2 regions of the Pseudidiomarina terrestris genome follow, and region 2 is predicted to be linked to the other one. Evidence: predicted binding sites of a transcription regulator. Region 2 holds the regulator's gene; the other holds the start of a gene.

Region 1 (7,594 bases), on a different contig from region 2:
TCCCTTGCTGCGTGCCGAATACATTGTTTCGCTGCGTGGTGTGGATATGCAGCATGAACAAAAAACCTTGCAGGATCCTGAATTTCTGATGGCGCAAATGGCATGGCGCGAGCGGGTTGAAGAGCTGAACGTCGGTGATTTTGCAGCGATTGACGAAGCTTTCGCGGACCTCGAGCGAGAAACGAAACTGTTGCAAAACACCTTAGAGCAGCAGATCGAAGCGAACGCCAATGAAGAGGCTGCCGATACCATTCGTAAGCTTAAGTTTATGCAAAAGCTGGGCCGCGAACTAGAAGCGTTGGAAGACGAATAAGCAACAGCGACGCGTACGAATAACGATTAACGAGGTTTTCAATGGCATTACTGCAAATCGCAGAACCTGGACAAAGCACCGCACCGCACCAACACCGCCTGGCTGCAGGCATTGACCTCGGGACGACCAACTCATTGGTAGCGACGGTCCGTAGCAGTGAATCTCAAGTATTAACAGATGAACAAGGGCGCGCAATCTTGCCGTCAGTTGTCTACTACGGTGCCGACGAAGTTCTCACCGGACATGAAGCATTAGCAAAGCATGCCGATGCCTCCATCGAAACAGAAAACACCATCGTTTCAGTAAAGCGTTTTATTGGCCGCACCGTGGCCGATGTGCAGCGCAACTTTTCCAACTTACCCTATCGCATGAGCGAAACAGACAACGGCGTGCCAGTCTTTCACACGGCTGCCGGCGAAAAAAATGCCGTCGAAGTGTCTGCAGATATCTTACGCACCTTGTCTGCCCGTGCGCAGGCAGCGCTTGGTGGCGAGCTCACCGGCGTGGTCATTACGGTTCCAGCCTATTTTGATGATGCCCAACGGCAGAGCACGAAAGACGCTGCGCAGCTGGCTGGACTCAACGTGTTGCGCTTATTGAACGAGCCCACCGCAGCGGCGGTAGCCTACGGTTTGGATTCGGGCCAGGAAGGTTTGATCGCGGTTTATGACTTAGGCGGCGGTACCTTTGATATTTCGCTGTTGCGCTTGCAGGGCGGGGTATTTGAAGTTCTGGCCACCGGCGGAGACAGCGCCCTTGGCGGCGATGACTTCGACCAGCTTATCGTCAATCACTTAAAAGCCGAATGGGACTTACCCGGTGATGTGCCGGCCCGTTTCGAGCGCGACCTAATCAACGCCGCGAAAGCGGCAAAAGAAGCTCTGACCGATGCCGACAGCACCGCGGTCACCGTCACTCCTGGCAGCAGCATTGAAGGCATCACCGCTGGTTCGCAGTTACGTACGACACTGACCCGGGAACAGCTCGACGCGTTAATTGAACCCTTGGTGCGACGCACTCTGCTGAACTGCCGACGGGCACTGAAAGACGCCGGCGTGAAGGCGGACGAAGTGCTTGAAATCGTCATGGTCGGCGGTTCCACCCGGGTACCACGTGTGCGCGAGGCTGTCGGAGAATTTTTCGGTCGCGCACCACTGACATCTATTGATCCCGATCAGGTCGTGGCTATCGGCGCTGCAGTGCAGGCGGACATTCTGGCAGGCAATAAGCCAGACTCCGACATGCTGTTGCTCGATGTCATTCCGTTATCGTTAGGATTGGAAACCATGGGTGGGCTGGTCGAAAAAGTTGTTGACCGCAACACCACCATTCCAGTCGCTAAAGCGCAAGAATTTACCACCTTTAAAGACGGCCAGACGGCGATGATGATTCATGTCGTACAGGGCGAGCGCGAGCTGGTTGATGACTGTCGTTCTTTAGCCCGCTTCGTGCTCAGTGATATCCCGCCGATGGCCGCTGGTGCAGCCCACATACGGGTCACCTTTCAGGTGGATGCGGACGGCTTGCTGAGTGTTACAGCTATGGAGAAATCCAGTGGCGTAAGCGCTTCGATTCAAGTCAAACCGTCTTATGGCCTGAAGGATGAAGATATTTCCAGTATGATTCAGTCATCAATGAGCAATGCCCAGGAAGATATGGCGGCCCGTATGTTACGTGAACAGCAGGTCGAAGCCGATCGGGTCCTGGAAGCGCTCAGCAGCGCATTAGCTGCTGATGGCGAGCTGCTTGATGAACAAGAGCGGGAACGTCTCGACAATGCGATGTCAGCGTTACGCACAGCCCGAGCCGGCACCAGCGCCGATGCTATCGAGAAAGCCATTGAAGCTGTCGACCAAGCCAGCGAAGATTTCGCCGCACGCCGCATGGATGCCGGAATTCGCAAAGCGCTGTCTGGCAGTAATGTCAACGAACTTTAGTCCGAGGTAATAGTAATGCCAAAAATCGTATTCTTACCCCATGATGAGCTATGCCCTGAGGGAACCGCAGTAGAAGCAAGTGACGGCGAAACTGTCCTCGACGTTGCGTTGCGCAACGGTATTGGCATTGAACATGCCTGTGAGAAAGTCTGTGCTTGCACGACCTGCCACGTGTACGTGCGCGAAGGTTATGACTCACTCGCTGAAATTAACGATGATGAAGATGACATGCTGGACAAAGCCTGGGGCCTCGACCCCGACTCACGCCTCAGCTGCCAGGCTCGCCTCAATGGCGAAGACCTGGTCGTCGAAATCCCCAAATACACCGTCAACATGGTCAAAGAAAACCACTAGAAAAGAAAGGGCAGCCCTCCCAAAAAAGGGCAGGCCCAATCAGAAAGGGCAGCCCTTCTAAAAAAGGGCGGCCCAATTACCAAGGGCAGCCCTTTCTAGATTATGTGAGAGATGCCATCCACTTCGAGGGTGGATGGCGAACAGCTTTACTCGAGCTTTTCGGCAAAAGTACGTTTGAACTTCGCAAGCTTGGGGCTGACCACAGCCTGACAATAGGCATTTTGCGGATTACGCTCAACGTAATTATCGTGATAGTCCTCGGCGGGCCAAAACTTTTCCAGCGGCTCGATTTCCGTCACGATCTCATCGTTCCAGGTTCCCTCGTCACGCATTTCCGCAATAATATCTTCCGCCGCAACACGCTGCTCTTCGCTCTGATAAAAAATAGCCGAACGGTATTGGGTGCCAACATCATTACCTTGGCGATTTAACTGGGTAGGGTCATGAAGGGCAAAGAAAATCTCCAAAATTTCACGAGTCGAGAGCGCCGTAGGCTCAAAGGTGATTTGCACGACTTCAGCATGACCCGTCTCGCCAGCGCACACCTGCTCGTAGGTAGGGTTCTCTTTGTGCCCGCCAGCGTAGCCAGACTCAGCCTTTAAAACACCTCGGACTTGCTTAAAAGCCCCTTCGATGCACCAAAAACAACCGCCAGCTAATGTAATTTGTTGAGTCATACGTTACTCCTAATAGACGTTTAGATATCTATATCATAAATGGCAACACCAATACAGTAGTGGCGCTAATTTTATGTTTCTCGATGAGGTAAAATGATATATTTAATAAAAACTCAACATGACGAATGAGATGATGAAACGTATTTTTTGCATTGTATTTATTTTGGCTTACCTGTCAGGTTGTGGTGGAAGTGAAGAACAGCGCCCTGAAACCCCACCGAGCTTAGTAACGGCAGCTGATATGTTTGAGGAGAGCTGGGTCGAAACTTTAGAACTTGATGTGTTGAGCAATGATCAGGTGGATGACTTCGTCCGTTTAGAGGTGGTCGAGGGGCCAAAATCAGGCTCAATCCAGGTGACATCACGAACGCTCACTTATACAGCTCCAGAGCAAGAGGTCGATGAGGAGTTTTCATACCGTGTCGTTACTGCTAATGCGACATCGGCCCCCACTCGGGTCACGATTCAACTTCACAACGGGTTTAAGTCAGCGAGGTTAGCCAAGGAACATCTGGTGGAAGGGTCAGGCTACGCAGTCACACTTGAACTTTTGTTGCCGTTACAAGAATCGATGGTCAAGGTGCTGGTCCAGCGAACGAGTGGAGAGCGTGAAGAGCTAGCTACTCTTTCCGGAAACACCAATGAACGAATAGTCAACTGGACCTATACACCAAGTGACAACAATGCAACCCCTAACTATCTAATCCCAAGCTCAGAAAAGCTCGTATTCGTCCTTAACGGCGAAGAACTGACCCTCGACTATGTTTACTCAAACACACCTGAGCCAAATGAGCTCTATAATACCATCCGCTCAATTTGGTATCGGGAAGGTAGGGCCGATGATGTAGTTAATGAGCGAGAATTTCTGCTGAACTGGACTAGTTTCCCGGGGTGGACAATCCCTCTTAACCCTGACTGGTCAGAAGACCCTTTTAATAACAATACCTGGTTACTCTATTACCACTCTCTCGCTTGGCTCCATGCTTACGAATATTATTATGCGCAGACCGGAGAGCAGCAGTACCGCGATGAGATCAAAAGGTTGATCCTAGATTATCTTGCCAAGTCTCCAAGACACAACCCAGTTAACTACATGAGTTGGAACGATCATTCGGTAGCTGTAAGAGTCGATGTTATCAGTTATTTTTACCAACAATTTTTAAAGAATGAGCTAACCACTGAAGAGTCAGCGTGGGTTCAGGCAAATCTGGAAGATCATGCTGCAGAGCTTAGGTACCTACTTGATTTAGACGCCTATTATTCTCACAACCACAGTATGTTCCACTCTGTTTCGCTGTTAAATCTGGTTCTGATAATGCCAGACGTGTTTGCGGAAACTGATTACGCTGCAGCCGCACGAGAACGGATTGAAACCCTCTTCACCTCGATGGTGGTTCCAGAAACTGGTTTCTCGCGTGAGCAGTCGACAGGTTATCACTTTGTCGCGATGGAACTATTCATAAGCGCCAGTCAGTTCTTGCAGAGGATCCAAAATTCAAATACAGACACAAATCTCGAGCGCTTGAACAGGATGGTGGATGCGGCAGCGCATCTGCTCTACCGCAATGGCGGGGCTCCGGCGATGGGTGATACAAACTTCGGAGTAAAATCATTTCTCAGAAGACTGAATACGATAATAGCCAACGGCAACCTCGACTCCGAGTACTTTGATCGAGCTTCGGGTACGGTAAACACAGAATCACTTGAGCGAGCTTACATAGAAGAAACTGAGGGCGTGGTTATTTTAAGGCCAAACAGCTCAACGGGGGTTAGCATTGAGCAGTATGCTCTGGTAGATTTCGGTTTGCCAAAAATTTCCCACGGTCACCACGATGCCGGTCATGTGACCTATGCTTTAAATGGACATGAGATTTTCGTCGACGCTGGTGGCCCCTACCTGTACCAAGGCCGAGAGCGCGTATTCTTCGACAGTAAATTGTCTCATAATGTGCCAATTATCAATGGGCTTATCAGAGTTGAGAATGAAGCCGAAGTCATCGAGGCTGCTTGCATTGCAAGTGGATGCTACACATTTGGTGAACTCGCCGAAACTCAATACGTGCATAGGCGACTGGTGTTTGCGCCAGAAAGTGAAACCGTTGAGCTCTATGTTTTTGACCTGATAAAAACTATTGGGGCAGAAGCCAATGATGAGATTCAACTCAACTGGCATCTTGCCCCAGATGTCTCTAACTCATCTTGCATAGCGGGGGATAGCGGTCTCGACAGCTGTGAGTTCACACACCCAGAACTCGACACCTTTTCCCTGATAATCCAGTCGAGCTTAGCAGCCACGCGAACGCTTTATAAAGGCTTTGACGATGGTGATTATCAACAGGGCTGGGTGCAGCCGAAATTTGGCACCCGCACTCCAGCTCCAACGTTAAACTACCGTTTTAAAGGCTCTGAGGTGGAGATTCTAACCGCATTACAAACGGCCGGCGGCCCAGCGAGCTATGAAAGATTAATTGACGGGTACAAGATCACCGCAGGAAACCATGAAATAATTATCACCTCGCCCTATAGCGAGAGTCCAATGTTTGAAGTAAGACTCCTCAACTAAAATCGGCAATGCCACCGCAGTAACAGCGGTGGCAGTCAGTTCTGCAAACATGTATAATCCGCGCGACTTCAATTCTAAGCATCCAAACTTAAAGCATAGTGGAGAAAATCATGGCTTTAGAACGTACTTTATCTATTATCAAACCAGACGCAGTTGGCAAAAACGTTATCGGCGGTATCTACAACCGTTTCGAGACCACTGGTCTGCGTATCGTTGCTGCGAAAATGATGCACTTGAGCAAAGAACAAGCTGAAGGCTTCTACGCTGAACACAAAGAGCGTCCTTTCTTTGGCGCGCTGGTTGAGTTCATGACTTCTGGTCCTATCATGGTCAGCGTACTGGAAGGCGAAAATGCCGTTCTGCGTCACCGTGAAATCATGGGTGCAACGAACCCAACGGAAGCACTGGCAGGAACGCTACGCGCTGACTATGCTGAAACTATCGACGAGAACGCGGTTCACGGTTCTGACGCGGTAGAGTCTGCAGCACGCGAAATCGCATACTTCTTCTCTGATGAAGAAATCTGCGCGCGTACTCGCTAAGACAAACTTGCATAGTGTAACAGCTATGTTTCGGGCGCTTCGCTGTTACGACAGCGAAGCGAACGCTTTAATTACGAATAACGCTTTTAGGTTATAGGTCTATATGAACGCAGTTGACAAAAAAGTGAACCTCCTTGACTTGAATCGCCAGGCTATGCGCGAGTTTTTCAAGGAGCTTGGTGAGAAACCTTTTCGTGCCGATCAGGTGATGAAATGGTTGTATCACTACTGTGTCGACAACTTCGATGACATGACCAACCTGAACAAGGGGTTGCGGGAAAAGCTTAAGCAAATCGCTGAGATTCGGGCACCAGAAGTGCGCATGCAGCAACAGTCGAGCGACGGTACCATCAAGTTCGCAATGACGCTGTTTGATGGTCAGGATGTTGAATCCGTCTGGATCCCGGAAGCTGACCGCGCGACTTTATGTGTCAGCTCGCAGGTCGGCTGTGCGCTGGAATGCACTTTCTGCAGTACCGGCCAACAAGGCTTTAATCGTAATTTAAGAGTTGCAGAAATCATCGGTCAGGTCTGGCGGGTGAACAAGTTGCTGGGCGCCTACGGTGAAACTGGCATCAAAGCCGTGACCAACGTCGTCATGATGGGCATGGGAGAACCTCTGCTGAATTTGAAGAATGTGGTTCCGGCAATGGAGCTGATGCTCGATGACAACGCCTTTGGCTTATCCAAGCGCCGTGTCACGCTGAGTACATCTGGCGTCGTCCCTGCGCTGTATAAGCTAAAAGAAGAAATTGATATCGCTTTGGCGATTAGCTTACACGCGCCGAATGATGAACTGCGTAATGAGATTGTACCTATCAACCAGAAGTACAATATTCAGGAGTTTCTGGAAGCCAGCCGCCATTACATTGATGGCTCAAAAGCAAATAAGAACATCACTATTGAGTATGTTATGCTCGATCACGTGAATGATTCGATGGATCAAGCCGCAGAGCTGGCGCAATTGCTAAAAGACACGCCCTGCAAAATCAACTTGATTCCATTTAACCCATTCCCGGGTAACGACCACGGTCGTTCCAGTAATTCTCGCATTGACCGCTTTGCTAAGGTTCTGATAGAAAAAGGCTATATCGTCACAGTGCGGAAAACTCGTGGCGATGATATCGATGCTGCGTGTGGCCAGTTGGTCGGCGACGTCATTGACCGCACGAAACGAATCCTGAAGAAGCAGCAAGCCCAGCGTGGTG
Region 2 (7,594 bases):
CGGAAATGGTGCGCGCCGAAATGGTTGCGCGCTATGGCGAGGACTTTGCCTACAACAGTGGCCTGAAAGTTTACACGACCGCAAGCGCCAAGCAGCAGCGTGCGGCACAACGTGCTGTGCAAGCGAACTTGCATGGCTACGACGAGCGGCACGGTTACCGGGGCGTCGAGGCACAATTATGGCGCCCGGCAAAAGAGCAAAACCCCCTACCTGAAGCTGAAGTGCTGGCGCGCCTGCAAGATTTTAAGGCGGTGGGGCTGACGCGTGCGGCCGCAGTGCTGGCCGTTGATTCAGAAGCGCAGCAAGCAACGCTGCTCTTTGCTGACGGCGAGCAGGGTCAGCTCGACTGGTCGCAGGTGGCTTGGGCGCGGCCCTTGATTAACCGTGAACGCCAGGGCCAGGCACCGGAGTCCATTGTCGATGTGTTTACCGCGGGCGCTGTTATTCGGGTTCGCGCAACCGATAACGGCTGGCGTCTTGCGCAAGTGCCAGAGCCGAGTGCGGCGATGGTCGCTTTGCGCCCCAATGATGGCGGTATCGCGGCAGCGGTGGGCGGCTACAGCTTTACACTGAGCCAGTACAATCGAGCGGTACAGGCAGAGCGCCAGGTCGGTTCTAACATCAAGCCCTTTATCTATTCAGCGGCGCTGGACAATGGTTTCACCTTGGCCACCTTAGTGAATGACGCGCCCATCAACCAGTGGAACCCGGGCAGTGGTATCGCCTGGCGGCCGCGCAACTCACCTGATGTGTACGAAGGCCCCATCCGGGTAAGACAAGCGCTGGCAAAGTCAAAAAACGTGGTGTCCGTGCGCCTGTTAAGAGCCATGGGCGTCAATACAGTGGTTGACTACCTGACGCGGTTTGGCTTTGATTACGATGAGCTGCCCCGCAACGAATCTTTATCGCTTGGTTCGGCGTCAATGACACCACTTGAAGTGGCTCGCGGCTATGCTGTGTTCGCCAATGGCGGTTACTTGATTGAGCCGTACTTTATCGAGCGTATCGTCGATAATCAGCAACAGGTGATTTTCCAGGCGCGGCCCAAAGTTGCCTGTGTTGCCTGCGAGCCGGCTGACCGCGAGGTGCTGGAAGCGCCGCAGGTGATTACCGAACAGAATGCGTTCCTGGTTACTCAGGCGATGCAATCGGCGGTTTGGGGCGGCGGCAGCTGGGCCCACAAAACCGGTTGGAACGGCACGGCCTGGCGGATTCAACGCTCGGACCCTATCACCAACCATGTCGGGCGTAATATCGCCGGTAAAACGGGTACCACCAACGATGTCAAAGATACTTGGTTCTCAGGCTTTGTCAGTGGACTGGTTGCGACCGGCTGGGTGGGTTTCGATAACCTCGAAAATGCTCTGGGTAGCACCACGATGAACAGTAACCTTGATAGTAGTGAACAGCCTATTTCGGGTACGGAAGCAGGGGCCAAGACTGCGCTGCCTATGTGGATCGACTTTATGGAAACCGCAGTTGAAGATGTTGAGTCGAAGCCCTTTGATGTACCGCCTGGCCTGGTTTCTGCCCGAATCGACCTGGCCACCGGAAAGCTCAGTCGCGCCAGTGATTACACGACGCGTTTTGAGTACTTTATCCCGGGTACGGCACCCACTGAGTATGTGGATAAGTCATCGTCACCGACAGTCTTTGGTGACGACGACTCGATCTTCTAAGCGGGTCAGACTTTTTTGCTGAGGCGGCTGAGCAATTGATTCAGATCCGATTGCACACCGCCCGCAGTCACTTCTTTTCCGGCTCCGGGGCCACTTATGACCAGCGGCATTTCGTGGTACCAGTCGGTATAAATCACGAAGATATTCTCACCCGGAATCAGGTTGGCGAGCATATCGCCTTCAGGAATATACTCAATCCCGACTCGCGCGATCACGCGGTCGTCATCGCGCACGGCAAAGCTTGCCAAAAGACGTGGAACTTTCCCGGTTTGCTGCGCGTCTTGATACAGATCCTGCATACCATCATCAAGCTCAGGTAAGCGCTGCATGAACTCGTCCAGCGGAATATCAGCCAGATGTTCCGGCAGTAAGCTATCAACATCGATATCTTTCCAGTCCAGTCGTAAGCCAATCTCGCGTGCCAGGATCAGCAGTTTGCGAATAATATCCTGACAGGATAAATCCTCGCGTGGATCAGGTTCACTGAGCCCGCGCTCTTTTGCTTCGCGCACTAAGTCGCTGAATTTCACATCGGCATTAAAATTCTCAAACAGCCACGACATGGTGCCCGAGAAGATCCCTGAAATACTCTGAATGCTATCGCCGGAATTACGTAAGTCGTTCAGCGCGTAATTGAGCGGCAGGCCGGCGCCAACGGTCGTGTTGTAATACCACTCCCGCTGATATTCCTGCTGGATGGTGCGGATTTCGCTGTACTGGCTCTCGGTCGAGGCGCCAGCGCGTTTATTGGCACTGATAATATGCAAACCGTTGGCGAAAAAGCTTGGATACAGCTGCGCGACAGCGGTGGCATCGGTTAAATCGAGCATCACCAGTTCGTCGTAGGGTGCGTTGGGTAACTCCGGGATCAGCTGACTCATTTCATAGGGGCGGGCCAGGCGTTCGAAATTATCCTGCCAGTCGGTTAAGTCCAGACCATTGTAATCCAGCCACATGCGGGTGGAGTTCAACACGCCAATGATACGCACGTCCATCTGCTCGTTAATGCGCTCGCGCAAACGGCGGTAAAGACTTAACCAGGCACTACCGATGTTACCGCGACCGACCACCAGTACACCAAGACTGCGGCGGTGGTTGAAGAGCTGACTGTGGATCCGGTTCAATAGGCGGTTATCCAGTTTTTGCTCAAGAATAGCGACCACCGCATTATTATCGGGTGTCAGCGCCAGCCGACGCAGCGCCTGCTCACTGGTTTCTTGCTTGAATACAGAATACTGTTCGGTCTCCTGAATACGATTGCCGACCAGCGCCAGCATCGCGTAGCCGGTGAGCTTGCTGGCGTTATGCTTGGTGTCGATCTCAGCTAACCATTGCTCCATGTAATCCAGGTGGTTCTGATGGTAAGCATAATAGGCCTGATGTTGCGCAACTTCGTTCCAGCTAATCAAAGGGGTCAGTTCCAGCTCTTCGAACGCCTCAATCAGTTTGGCGTCGCGTAAGTCGACCCGGAACAGCACCACTTCCGAAAGTGCGGTCAGCACTTTACCGGAAGCTTCGGCGTCTTCGTACAAGCCAATTCGGGTTTGCTGATTCTCTACTTTCAGACTCGAGCGTACGGCAATGACCATGCGCTCACGATTGACCGGCTGGAAGGTGCGCGGATGCAACACCGGGCTACCTAAGCGAGCCAGTTCTTCAGCTTCACGCCAATCGAGAATAGGCAGACTCACGACCCGTTCGACTTTGCGCGGATCAGCGGAGTAGACCCCGGCGACATCTTTCCAGATGGTGACCTGCTTGGAGTCAATCAGACTGCCGACCAGGGTGGCCGAGTAGTCACTGCCGTTGCGACCAAGAATCAACGAGCGACCTTCAGGGTCGGCGCAGATGAAACCGGTGACAATAAAGCGGGTACCGGCATAAGGGGCAATCCGGTTCAGCAGCCCCGCGCGCGAGACGTCAACGCGGATGAGAGGCTCTGGCGCATCGTCTGCAACCAGAAAGCTACGGGCATCGATGTGGTCCGCCTGGGTACCTTGTTGCTGTAGCAAGGTGGACAGCAAGCGTGCTGACCAAAGTTCGCCATAGGACAGCAGTTCTGGGCGGTTTTCGATGATTTCTGCGCCGCTGAGCCAGTCCCACCAGCGGGCAAAGTCAATTTCTGAGGCTCTTAACAGGCGCTGCTGATGTTCACCGCTTAACAATTCAGTGATTAAGCCCTGTTGGTACTTCTCTAACTGTTTGAGTAGCACTTCAGCCATGCCGTAATCGCCATCGGCATCGGCATCGGCTTCGTGTTTGGCATCAATAATGGCAAGGATGCGGTTGGTCGTGTCACCTGCTGCAGAAACCACCACCAGGTCACTGGCACCGGCGTACTCTGTGACGATGCGGGCTACCCGTCGGTAACAATAGGCATCGGCAAGACTGCTACCGCCGAATTTGTGAACCTGAACTTGATCTGCAACGGTTTGAATTTGTGCTTCGGAAACCTCAACCTTCATGATGCGTATGCGCTCTCCAGAATAAAGATTAAACAGCGATTATACGGTGCCACTGCCAGGCAATAAAGCACCTTAATTTTAAGTCTGTGCAAAAAGACGTATAGACCGCTAAGCGTATAAAGTTGACTGTACCGCAGACCATTGTACAATTCACCCCATTATGTAAGGTTATTCAGTGGAAGGTGCAGTATGGAGTGGGACGGCGAGTATATTTACCCGTATGTAGAACATGGTAAGAAAAGTGAGCAGGTGAAGAAAATCACCGTGTCCATCCCTACCCGGGTGCTGAAAGTGCTTACCGACGAGCGTACCCGTCGGCAAGTTAAAAATCTGCGTCACGCCACCAACAGTGAATTACTTTGCGAGGCGTTTTTACACGCCTTCACAGGGCAGCCCTTGCCTGAAGATGACGATTTACGCAAAGACAACCCACACAAGATCCCAGCTGAGGTGCGTGCCGAGCTGGAGCGTCGCGGCCTGCCTATCCCGGCCGACGAAGAGCTGGACGCCGACGAACTGGAGTAAGCTCTACAGCAGGTACTCCAGTGCCGTTTCGTCGCAGTCATGTTTGCGCGGACAGATATCGCAGTCTTTCATCACTTTTTCTGGCAGCTTGTCTTTGACTGTCAGACGAAAGTTAAGCTTGCCAAAAAATTCCGGTACCCGCGTCAGTACGATGGTGCGGGAAATACCAAGCTCGCGCGCTTTCCATAATAAAAACGCGACCAGCTCAGCCCCCAGACCTTTGCCCTGCGCCTGCGGAAACAGACCCAGGCTGCGGATCTCTGCCAGGCCTGTGCTGTACACATAAAGCGCCGCACAGCCCACCACTTCATCGTCGATTTCCGCTACAGCAAAGCTCTGAATCGCTTGTAATACATCAGCTTTGTCCCGCGGCAGGTTCTCACCTTGATCAGCCCAGTAAGCGATCAGATCACAGATTTTATTGGCATCGCTCAGGCGCGCCTGACGTACGTGTTTGCTGGCGGCTTCCGCAGCATGCAACCAGTCGTTGGCGTGTTTGATCGCGACCCGTACCGCACTGGGAGCCGTGCCACCTAAGGCGCTGCGCTGCTGCACTCCATAATTCAGCTCAAGAACCTGGTAGACATCGTCGCCGATAGTGTCCGAAAATTCGTGAAATTCGGCTAAAGTTAGCGCCTCCAAGGGCTGCCCTTGCTGCTGGGCATAAAGCACCGCGGCACCGGTGATATGGTGGGCGTCACGGAACGGGATGCCTTTACTGACCAGGTAGTCGGCAAGTTCGGTAGCATTGCTGTAGCCCAGCGCAGCTTGCTGCGCCGCATGGGCTTCGTTTACGCTCAACTCGGGTACCGCGAAGGTCAACATCTGCAGACACTGCAGGTAGGTATGCAGGGCATCGAATAAGCCTTCTTTGTCTTCCTGCATGTCTTTGTTGTAGGCCAGCGGCAAACCTTTCAAGGTGGTTTGCAGCGCATGTTGATGGCCAAACACCCGTCCCGTTTTGCCGCGCAGCAACTCAAACAGATCCGGGTTTTTCTTCTGTGGCATTAATGAAGAGCCGCTGCTGATCTTGTCAGTCATGGCAAAACAACCGGACTCGCCGGAGCAATAGAAGATCACATCTTCCGCTAAGCGTGATAAATGCAGCATACCGGTGCTGGCGCTATGCAGTAAATCCAACGCAAAATCGCGGTCGGACACGCCATCCAGACTGTTTTCACAGGCGTAGCGAAAGCCCAGACTGTGCGCCAGCGCTTCCCGATCCAGCGGAGCTGTGGTACCCGCCAACGCGCCGCTGCCCAGTGGGCATACGTCCAGTCGCTTCTGGGTTTCCTTCAACCGGCTGACATCGCGCTGCAGCATTTGTACGTAGGCCAATGCCCAATGTCCTGCCATGATCGGCTGCGCCCGCTGTAAATGGGTGTAGCCCGGCAACGCCGCAGCCTGATAGCGCTCGGCGAATTTGATCAGCGCCTGCACAGCGGCCAGATTTGCCGTGATCAGCTCGGCACAGACGGCTTTGCAAAACAACCGCAGGTCCGTGGCCACCAGATCGTTACGGCTACGTCCGGTATGCAGTTTCTTCGCTGTCGCACCGATTTTTTCGATCAGCTGTGCTTCGACCCAACTGTGGATATCTTCTTCGTCGCTTTGCAACGGCAACTGCGGGTCGGCTGCGACGCCCTGTTGCAGCTCCTGTAGTGCCTGCTGTAACTGGGCATTTTCGTCCGCCGTCAGTAGCTGCGCCTGCGCTAAGGCATCCGCCCAGGCCCGGGAGGCCTGTAAATCGTAGGTCGCCAGCTGGTAGTCGAACCGCAACGAATCGTTAAACTGTTTGAATTCAGCGGCGCTGGGCTCGCTGAACCGTCCTCCCCATAAACTCATGACGCTGCCTCATCTCCATCGATTGCCGCCGGAGTCTGGTGCAGGGCGCGGATGCGTGATGCCAGACTGTAAAGGCGGATAAAGCCTTCAGCATGCTGTTGATTATAGACGTCGTCTTCGTCAAAGGTAGCGAAGGCATTCGAGTACAAGCTGTTGGGTGAGCGCTTCTGAGTGACGTTGACCTGGCCTTTGTAGAGTTTAACGACGATATCGCCAGTTAAAGGCTCAGCCAGTTTGTTTGCGGCTGCGAGCATGACGTCGCGCAGCGGAGTAAACCAGCGCCCATCGTAAAGTAACTGAGCAAATTCGTTGCCCATGCGAATCCGATAATCCTGTGTGGTGCGATCCAGCACCAGACTCTCAAGTCCTTGCAACGCAGCGTAAAGCACAGCACCAGCAGGGGTTTCGTAGCAGCCACGGGATTTCATGCCGACCAGACGGTTTTCCACCATATCGAGGCGACCCACGCCATGGGCACCCGCCACATGATTCAGCTGAGTAATGGCGCTGACCGGATCGATAGCTTCGCCGTTGAGGGTAACCCACTCGCCGTGCAAAAACGACAAGGTCAGGTATTCCGGCACGTCAGGCGCTTGCAGGGGCTCAGTGGTCCAGCTCCAGACTTGTGCGGTCGGTGCATTCCAGGGATCTTCGAGCTCACCACCTTCGGTCGAAATGTGCCAAAGGTTGGCGTCGCGACTGTAGATTTTAGTTGCTGATGCACTGCAGGGAATATTGCGCTCAGCAAGGTACGCCAGTAGTTGCGGACGGCTGCGCATGTCCCACTCACGCCAGGGAGCAATCACTTGTAAATCAGGCGCCAGCGCGGCAAACGCAGACTCGAAGCGGACCTGATCGTTGCCTTTACCGGTGCAGCCATGCGCGAGGGCATCCGCACCGACTTTACGCGCAATTTCGACCTGTGCGGCAGCAATAATTGGCCGTGCCAACGCGGTACCAAGCAGGTACTGGCCTTCATAAATGGCACCGGTTTTCAGGGTCGGGAAAATCACCTCATTGACCAGCTGCTGTTTGAGGTCGACCACATGGCAACTGCTGGCGCCGGAGGCGATAGCTTTT

What was found. Region 2 encodes MetJ, which represses methionine synthesis genes. Its sites were predicted from a motif close to TAGACGTCTAGACGTCTA; they were not measured.
Region 1: the regulator MetJ is predicted to act here: its motif matches at 3,295-3,312, upstream of msrA (peptide-methionine (S)-S-oxide reductase MsrA).

What each region holds. Positions count from the first base shown of each region.
Region 1 covers NZ_JAGGJE010000001.1:357,968-365,561, forward strand. The annotation lists gene hscB (co-chaperone HscB) at 1-313, shown strand, start outside; gene hscA (Fe-S protein assembly chaperone HscA) at 355-2,250, shown strand; gene fdx (ISC system 2Fe-2S type ferredoxin) at 2,266-2,604, shown strand; gene msrA (peptide-methionine (S)-S-oxide reductase MsrA) at 2,751-3,281, opposite strand; gene J6J28_RS01720 (heparinase II/III domain-containing protein) at 3,412-5,844, shown strand; gene ndk (nucleoside-diphosphate kinase) at 5,955-6,386, shown strand; gene rlmN (dual-specificity RNA methyltransferase RlmN) at 6,490-7,594, shown strand, end outside.
Region 2 covers NZ_JAGGJE010000006.1:83,092-90,685, forward strand. The annotation lists gene J6J28_RS12115 (penicillin-binding protein 1A) at 1-1,679, shown strand, start outside; gene metL (bifunctional aspartate kinase/homoserine dehydrogenase II) at 1,685-4,144, opposite strand; gene metJ (met regulon transcriptional regulator MetJ) at 4,334-4,669, shown strand; gene argH (argininosuccinate lyase) at 4,673-6,514, opposite strand; gene J6J28_RS12135 (argininosuccinate synthase) at 6,511-7,594, opposite strand, start outside.